2 regions of the Paraburkholderia sprentiae WSM5005 genome follow, and region 2 is predicted to be linked to the other one. Evidence: riboswitches for the same ligand, from Rfam matches in the RefSeq annotation. Region 2 holds a riboswitch; the other holds the start of a gene.
The links. Region 2 has a riboswitch for thiamine pyrophosphate ahead of thiC (phosphomethylpyrimidine synthase ThiC). Riboswitches for the same ligand answer to the same signal wherever they lie in the genome.

Region 1 (4,417 bases), 1.0 Mb from region 2:
GTCTTTCCGGATGTTGCGCCGGGTGGTCCCCGGCGCGAAGCTGACGCTTTAGCGAGCGGCGTCGCTTGTCGCTCACGCCGCGACCGCTTCGGGCGAACGCTCGACGTCGAGCGTTTCGTCATGGAACGCGGCAAGCGATTCGCGATGCGCGACACTGACGATCGCCGCCTTCGGCAGCCGCTCCGTGAACAGCCGATAGAGCCGCGCCTCGTTTTCCGCGTCGAGCGCGCTGGTCGCTTCGTCGAGGAACAGATAGTCGGGCTTGTGCAGCAGCACCCGCGCGGCAGCGAAGCGCTGCTGCTCGCCCGGCGACAGCACGCGGGTCCAGTGCGCCGATTCCTGCAAACGGTCCGCGTATTCCGACAGATGGCAGACGACCAATGCATCGCGGCATTCGTCGTCGCTATAGGTGTCCACCGCCGACGGATACGCGAGCGCCGCCTTTAAGGTGCCGATCGGCATGTAGCTGATCTGCGGAATGAACATCATGCGTGCGTTGACTGGCGCGTCGATCGAGCCGTCGCCGAACGGCCACAGGCCCGCGAGCGCGCGCATCAGCGTGCTCTTGCCCGCGCCCGACGGACCGCGCACGAGCCAGCGCGAGCCCGGCCGGATCGCGATATCGCGGATGCGCGACAGCGGGTTGCCATTCGGCAACGCGAGCTGGAGGCTGTCGGTAGTCAGCGTATTGCTGTCGACGAAATGCAGATTGATGCCGCCGTGTTCGGTGGCCGGCGACACCGATTCCTTCAGCCGCGGCGAATGCACGACGCGCTTGAATTCGCGCAACCGGTTCACGGTCGCGCGCCATTCGACGAGGCTCGTATAACTGTTGATGAACCACGAGAACGAGTCGCTGACGGTGCCGAACGCGCTCGAAATCTGCATCAGCACGCCGAACGTGAACGCGCCCGCGAAGTAGCGCGGCGCGGCGACGACGATCGGAAAAATGATCGCGATCTGGCCATAGAAGCTCAACACGAAGGTCAGGCGCTTGGTGTACTTCATCACCTGCCACCAGTTGTCGCGGATGCGGCCGAACAATGTGCGCGCGTTCGTCTTCTCGGTTTCCATGCCGTTGTAGAACGCGATCTGCTCGGCGTTCTCACGCAGCCGGATCAGGCCGAAACGGAAATCCGCCTCGACTTTCTGCGCCTGATAATTGACCGACACGAGCGGATGGCCGACCTTCTGCGTGACGAGCGAGCCGACCACCGCATACAGCGCGGCAGCCCACACCATGTAGCCCGGGATATGCAGCGGCATGCCGCCGAGCGAGATGCTCAACGCGCCCGCGAGCGACCACAGTATCGTGATGAACGACACGAGCGTGACGACGGTCGACAGCAGATCGAGCGTCAGCGACAGCGTGGTGGTCGCGAACGACTGCAGGTCGTCGCTGATCCGCTGGTCGGGGTTGTCGGCGAGGCGGTCGCGCTCGATGCGGTAGAACGCGCTGTCGTTGAGCCACTCGTTCAGATAGCGTGTGGTCAGCCACTGACGCCACCGAAAGCCGAGCATCTGGCGCAGATAGCGTCCATACACGGCGAGGATGATGAAACCGAACGCGAGTCCGCTAAAAATCATCAGCAGATGCGGGAAGTCGCGGACGTTTTTCGCCTGCAGCGCGTTATAGAAGTCCGCGCTCCAGCGGTTCAGTCGCACGTTGATCCAGACGACGAGCAGGTTCATCACGATGATCGCGACGAGCAGCCCCCACGCGATGCCTCGTTCCTCGGAAACCCAGTAGGGCTTGATCAGGCTCCAGGCGGAAACCTTTTCGTCGGGCGGCAGCGCGGGGCTGGCAGAAGTATGTGGTGTCATGAGCGTCCTGATGAAGTGCTGACCCGAAGTGCCGAACCGGCGTGCGGGTCCGTTCTGCTTGACCCATGTGGGGCGATCCCGCGAACAGCCGCCCCTTTCGAGGCCTCGGCTGCGGCGGGTCTGCGATACCTGGCCGGGCATCGCGCCATCGCGCTCGATGAACGCGAGTCCAGACGGGCGCCGATTCTGGCGCGACGCCCTTAAGGGAAAATTAATTTTCGGGTTCGCGTCCGCTCGCGTGCCGCCGCCACGCATGCGGCCTCGAGCGCCGCGCGCGTCGCGTTTTCGCGGCACCGGTCACGGCATTGTGCCAGAGCGCCGGCCCGCTTCGCATCGGCATTGCGCCAGACTGTGCCCGGTCGAAATCGCGGCAGCGCTGGGGGACCGCTGGTTTGCGGGCGCCGCGCCTTTTATGGTCTAATGACCTGCGACGAAACAGGGGTGCTTCGCCCACAGGCGGCATGACTTTCATGCCGGGGCGGCGAGGCTGAGAGACACCCTTTGCACCCGATCCGGGTAATACCGGCGCGGGAAGTTTCCGGAAGCAACCGTCTTCCATTCCCCGCCGGGCGGCGAGCGCATCTGACATGCGCGCGCCGTGACCGGCCGGCTTCACCCGCCGGTTTCGTCCTGGGTACGTGCGTTTTTGGCCGTACGGAACGGACTCGATGACCGCCTATTCTTCAGACATGCATTCTTCTTCTCGTCACGCCGACTCCGGCATGCCGTGCCGCTCCCGTCTTGCCCGCCGCAGTCAAACGGAGCGCACGCGATGAACCGTCTCACCCGACCCGATTTCGCCGTGCTCGGCGGCGGCCTGTGCGGCCGGCTGGTCGCGTGGCGCCTGGCGGGCGACGGGCATCGCGTGGCGCTCTACGAGCGCGGCGATGCGGCCGGTTCGCAGGCTGCCGCGTGGGTCGCGGCTGCGATGCTCGCGCCGTTGGCAGAAGCTGCCAGCGCCGAACTGCTGATTACGCGGCTCGGGGCGAGTTCGCTCGAAAGCTGGCCGCACGTGCTCGCCGAACTACCAGAGCCGGTGTTTTTCCAGCGCAACGGCACGCTCGTCGTCTGGCATCACGCGGATCGCACCGAGGCGCCGCTGTTCGAGCGCCGGGTGCGCGCGAACGCGCCGGCCGAGTTGCTCGACGGCGGCTTTGTCACGCTCGCGGGCGCGCAGCTCGGCGCTGCCGAACCCGCGTTGGCCGGCCGTTTCAACCAAGGCTGGCTGCTGCCGCGCGAAGGCCAGCTGGACAACCGGCAGGTGCTGTCCGCGCTCGCGGCGGGGCTTGCCGAGCGCGGCGTCGACACGCACTGGAACACGCCGATCGGCGACGCGTCGCTGCCCGACGCCGGCATCACGATCGATTGCCGCGGGCTCGGCGCGAAGCCCGTGCTGCCGACGCTACGCGGCATCCGCGGCGAAGTTGCGCGCGTGCATGCGCCTCACCTGCAGCTGACGCGCCCGGTGCGGCTGCTGCATCCACGCTACCCGCTGTATATCGCGCCGAAGCAGAACGGCCTTTATGTGATCGGCGCGACCGAGGTGGAGGGCGAGGACATGTCGCCCGTCAGCGTGCGTTCGGCGCTCGAGTTGCTGAGTGCAGCGTTTTCGGTGCATCCGGGCTTCGGCGAGGCGCGCATCCTCGAGCTGAATTCGCAATGCCGGCCGACCTTGCCCGATCACCGTCCCGCGCTGCTGTGGGACGGTGCGCGCACGCTGCGTGTGAACGGCCTGTACCGGCATGGTTTTATGATCGCGCCCGAAGTCGCTGACGAAGCCGTGCGCTTCGCCAGCGCGCTGCTCGACGGCCGCGTCGGTGACGCCGACGCATTCGCCGGCTGGCGGCGCGACGCGCGCTGGAGCGAGCTGTTCCAGCAGGATTTCGCGCGGGAGCCCACCTGAGCGTGGCGGCCTTCGTGCCGCGCGCGATGCCGCTTTCGCCATCGATTGAACCGTATTCGAACATCATGGACATTCAAATCAATCAGAAGCCGTTGTCGCTGCCCGAGGGCGCGACTGTCGCCGATGCGCTCGCCGCTTTTGGCGCGCGGCCGCCGTTCGCGGTCGCGCTCAACGGCGATTTCGTCGCGCGCACGCAGCATGCGGCGCGCGCTTTGCAAGCGGGCGACCGGCTCGACGTGGTGCAGCCGGTCGCGGGCGGCTGAGCGCGCTCGCGCCTGGCTGTCGCGCACCGGACGCTAAAAAAAACCGCCGCCGAAAACCCATTGCCGCAACGCTGCGAGTGCCAAGGCGCGGCGGCAAACCAGGATGATGCAAATGACTTCTCACGAGACCGCCGACGCGCTGACGCTATACGGTCAAACTTTCGCGAGCCGCGTGCTGCTCGGCACGTCGCGCTACCCGTCGCTGCAGTCGCTGTCCGATTCGATCGACGCCGCGCGCCCCGGCATGGTGACCGTCGCGCTGCGCCGTCAGATGAACGAGGGCAACGCCGAAGCCGGCTTCTTCGATCTGCTCAAGCGCCACGGCGTGCCGCTGCTGCCGAACACGGCGGGGTGCCTGAGCGTGGGTGAAGCGGTGACGACCGCGCACATGGCGCGCGAAATCTTCGAGACCGAGTGGATCAAGCTC
Region 2 (4,417 bases):
CTGCTTCATGAACTCGATGGACTTCACCTCCATGCCTTTCTTGAGCGCTTCGTCGTCGGTCACGCCTTGTTGCGCGGCGAATTCGCGTACGTCCTGGGTGATCTTCATCGAGCAGAAGTGCGGGCCGCACATCGAGCAGAAATGCGCGACCTTGGCCGAATCCTTCGGCAGCGTTTCGTCGTGGAATTCGCGCGCCTTGTCCGGATCGAGACCGAGATTGAACTGGTCTTCCCAGCGGAATTCGAAGCGCGCCTTCGACAGCGCGTTGTCGCGCACCTGCGCGCCCGGATGACCTTTCGCAAGGTCCGCGGCATGCGCGGCAAGCTTGTACGTGATGATGCCGGTCTTGACGTCGTCCTTGTTCGGCAGGCCGAGGTGTTCCTTCGGCGTCACGTAGCACAGCATCGCGGTGCCGAACCAGCCGATCATCGCGGCGCCGATGCCCGACGTGATGTGATCGTAGCCCGGCGCGATGTCGGTGGTCAGCGGCCCGAGCGTGTAGAACGGCGCTTCATCGCACCACTCGAGCTGCAGGTCCATGTTCTCCTTGATCAGCTGCATCGGCACATGGCCCGGACCTTCGATCATCACCTGTACGTCGTGCTTCCACGCGATCTGCGTGAGCTCGCCGAGCGTCTTCAGCTCGCCCAGTTGCGCTTCGTCGTTCGCGTCGTAGATCGAACCGGGACGCAAGCCGTCGCCGAGCGAAAAGGCCACGTCGTAGGCCTTCATGATTTCGCAGATATCTTCGAAGTGCTCGTACAGGAAGCTTTCCTTGTGATGCGCGAGACACCACTTGGCCATGATCGAACCGCCACGCGACACGATGCCGGTCATCCGGTTCGCCGTCAACGGCACGTATTGCAGACGCACGCCCGCGTGGATCGTGAAGTAGTCGACCCCTTGTTCGGCCTGCTCGATCAGCGTGTCGCGGAAGATTTCCCACGTGAGATCTTCAGCCTTGCCGTTGACCTTTTCGAGCGCCTGATAGATCGGCACCGTACCGATCGGCACCGGACTGTTGCGGATGATCCATTCGCGCGTTTCATGAATGTGCTTGCCGGTCGACAGATCCATCACCGTGTCGCCGCCCCAGCGGATCGCCCACGTCATCTTGTCGACTTCCTCGCCGATCGACGACGTCACCGCCGAGTTGCCGATGTTCGCATTGACCTTCACGAGGAAGTTGCGGCCGATGATCATCGGCTCGCTTTCCGGGTGATTGATGTTGTTCGGGATGATCGCGCGGCCTCGCGCGACTTCCTCGCGCACGAACTCCGCGGTGATTTCGGTGAGGCCGTTCGGACCGAACGCGCTCGCGCCGAATGCCTGGCCGGGGTGCTGGCGGCCCATCATCGCGGCGAGCTTCGCACCGTTCGGGCCGCTCGTCTTCAGGGTCTCCAGGTACTCGGCGCGGCGCTGGTTTTCGCGAATCGCGATGTATTCCATTTCCGGCGTGACGATGCCTTGCTTCGCGTAGTGCATCTGCGTCACGTTGGCGCCGGCGACCGCGCGGCGCGGCGTGCGATGCAGTCCCGGAAAACGCAGCTGCGCGGTGGCCGGGTCGGCGGCGCGCTCGCGGCTGAAGCTGCTCGATAGACCCGTCAGCGGTTCGGTGTCGGCGCGCTCCTCGATCCACGCCTGACGCAGCGCGGGTAGGCCGGCGCGGATGTCGATCTTCGCGTCCGGGTCGGAGTAGGGGCCCGACGTGTCGTACACGTAGATCGGCGGATTCTTCTTTTCGCCGCCGAAGCTGTCGGGCGTGTCGGCCTGCGAGATTTCACGCATCGGCACGCGGATGTCGGGGCGCGAGCCGCTCACGTAGACCTTGCGCGAATTCGGCAACGGCGCGACGGCCGCCTCGTCCACATGGGCTTCGGCGGAAATAAACTTCGGATTGGCGTTCATGTAAGTCTCCGTACAAAGTGGGGCGGCTAAGCAGGAGACTGAGATGGAAGTGGTCGGAAATCGCGGAGAACTGAGGCCGTTAAAGCAGGGTGCGAAATCCGTACGCTTCCCTGCGCTGGCATTATCCAGATCAGGTTCAAAGGGTATTTCTCACCCACGCAACACGGACCTCCAGCTCCGCGCTACGCAGGACCCCCGCGTTAGCAGCGCACACGATACACCGCTCGCCCGCGGTTTGGCAACCTGTCCGAATGGTTCAAAAACTTACAGCGAGGAAACATCCGGCTTACAGCGAAAAATCGTCGGCGGCTTCGGGCTGATACAGGATCTTGTGCAGCTTGAGCACTTGCTGATCGCCGCTGGGTGGCGTGAAGCGGATGCTCTCGCCGCGGCGCGCGCCGAGCAGCGCGAGACCGGCCGGCGAGAACACGTTCAGGCGTCCTTGCGCGAAATCCGCGTTCGGCGGATAGACGACGGTCCACGTCATCTGCTCGCCGCTCGCCGCATCGATCAGCGTTGCTTGCGAGTTCATCGTGACGACGTCGGCGGGGATGTCGTGCGAGTCGACGATCACCGCGCGTTCGAGCACGTCGTCGAGCATCTGCTGCAGCTTGGCGTCGGCGGCCGCGTATTTCTCGAGGCGGGCCACGTCGAGTTCGGTCAGATAGCAGGTTTTGATCTTCTTCATCATCATCACTCCAGATAGGACCGGTGAAGGAAGGCCGCGTGCAACGACCCAACGCGGGCGGTTGGCGGGTGAGTGAGCGAATGGGAAAGCCCGGAGCCCGGCGACGCGGCCCTAGGTATCAGCGGGCTACGTCAGCGAAGGCGCCGGGCGGCGTGAAGCGGGAGCGTTCGGGACGTCTCGCCGGTGCCGTGCGACGCGACGCTCGCGGGCGCCCAGCCGCCTGCGCGGCATGGGCGCAAGCGGGAGAGAGCACGAAAGGTCGGACGACGCACAGAAGTCACGGGCAAAACGACCAAGTGTTGACAGCAGAGCGAATGGGAAGTGTCGCGCGACAAAACCGGAGGCCGCGCGGCAGCAGCGAGACGAAAGGTTCATGTTAGCACGCTGTCTCGCGCACTTCTGTTCGCGGCGTCGCGCCCCGTCGATTTGTCGCTTTGTGCGGTGCCAGATGGAAGTGATGTGGTCCGCATTGCGTTCAAGCCACTCGGAAGATTGCCGTTAAACGAAGTGCAGCGAAGGCCGCGCTCCGGCGAAGCGATTCGCGGGATGGCGCGTGAAGGGCGCGAGGCGACTCGCGCCGAGTGACCGGAGAGAGGTGCACATGAAAGCGGAAAGAAGGCGGTGGCGATCGTTCGGTCGCACGATCGCGGTCGCGGCGTTGCTCGCCGCGCCGCTAGCGGCGCCGGCGGCATCGAAGGTGACGGGCGGAGTGATCCGGTTCGTGGGAATGATCGTCGCACCGCAGATGCAGATCAGCGCGGAGACGGCGCCCGCCGGCGTCGCTGTCGGTAGCGCGCGCGTGGCGGGTCAGCGCTTCTCGCGCACCGTGACGTTCAGCGCGCCGCCGGGCTTCGTCAGCGGGGCCGACGTCGCCCTCGACGTGAACGGCAGCACGAGCTCACGCGATCTGCTGGCGGCGCGTTTCGTCGACGGCACCGGGCGCGTCGCGACGGCCCGCGACGGCCACTACGCGGTCGATCGCACGGGCGGCGTGCTGTCGTTGAACGCGAAGCGTACCGATACGGACACGCGCGTGACGGTGGTGATCAGTTACGACTGAGCCGAGCGAGATTTTGTCGGGCTCATCCCACGCCGGAAATAAATTAAAAGAGGCGTGTCATAAGCGGCCGCGCGGTTCGACAAACGTGCAGATTACGATCGGAGCACGTCATGTCGACCGCGCACAATCGCTCGATACTTCAGCGCTTTACGTCTTTTTCCGCACCCGCCGCCGGCCTCGCGCTTGTTCTGCTGAGCGGTTCTGGCATCCGTGCGGCCGACGCGGCCGGTCCCCGGTGCACCACGCACAGCCCCACGCACCGGATGGCGCTCGTCGAGTTGTACAGCAGCGAGGGCTGCGACAGCTGTCCGCCCGCCGACCGCTGGCTCGGTCAATGGAAAAGCGCCGGCGCCGCGCACGGCATCGTGCCGCTCGCGCTGCACGTCGATTACTGGAACAGCCTCGGCTGGACCGACCGCTTTTCGCAGCATCGCTTCACCGAACGTCAACAGACGCTGACCCGTCTGGCGGGTGCGCACACGATCTATACGCCGGAAGTCTTCGTCGCGGGGCGCGAGCTGCGCGACTGGTCGCAACGCGACCGCTTCCAGCGCCGCATCGACGAACTGGGCGCCGAACCCGCGCAGGCGAGCGTCGCGCTTGCGCTGAGCCCGCATGCGCCCGGCGCGTTCGATGTCGATGCGCAGTTCAGCAGCATGGCCGCAGCCAGCGCGGGTCCGTTGAGTGCCTATCTCGCGGTCTATGAGAACGCGCTGACCTCGCAGGTCGGCGCGGGCGAAAACCGCGGCGCGACGCTGCAT

Region 1: another riboswitch for thiamine pyrophosphate. It lies ahead of BJG93_RS14965 (FAD-dependent oxidoreductase); the one in region 2 lies ahead of thiC (phosphomethylpyrimidine synthase ThiC).

What each region holds. Positions count from the first base shown of each region.
Region 1 is NZ_CP017561.2:3,275,390-3,279,806, reverse strand. It holds gene BJG93_RS14970 (ABC transporter ATP-binding protein/permease) at 73-1,824, opposite strand; TPP riboswitch at 2,252-2,375, shown strand; gene BJG93_RS14965 (FAD-dependent oxidoreductase) at 2,597-3,727, shown strand; gene thiS (sulfur carrier protein ThiS) at 3,793-3,990, shown strand; gene BJG93_RS14955 (thiazole synthase) at 4,103-4,417, shown strand, end outside.
Region 2 is NZ_CP017561.2:2,255,005-2,259,421, reverse strand. It holds gene thiC (phosphomethylpyrimidine synthase ThiC) at 1-1,908, opposite strand, end outside; TPP riboswitch at 1,998-2,115, opposite strand; gene BJG93_RS10270 (GreA/GreB family elongation factor) at 2,195-2,596, opposite strand; gene BJG93_RS10265 (hypothetical protein) at 3,198-3,656, shown strand; gene BJG93_RS10260 (DUF1223 domain-containing protein) at 3,767-4,417, shown strand, end outside.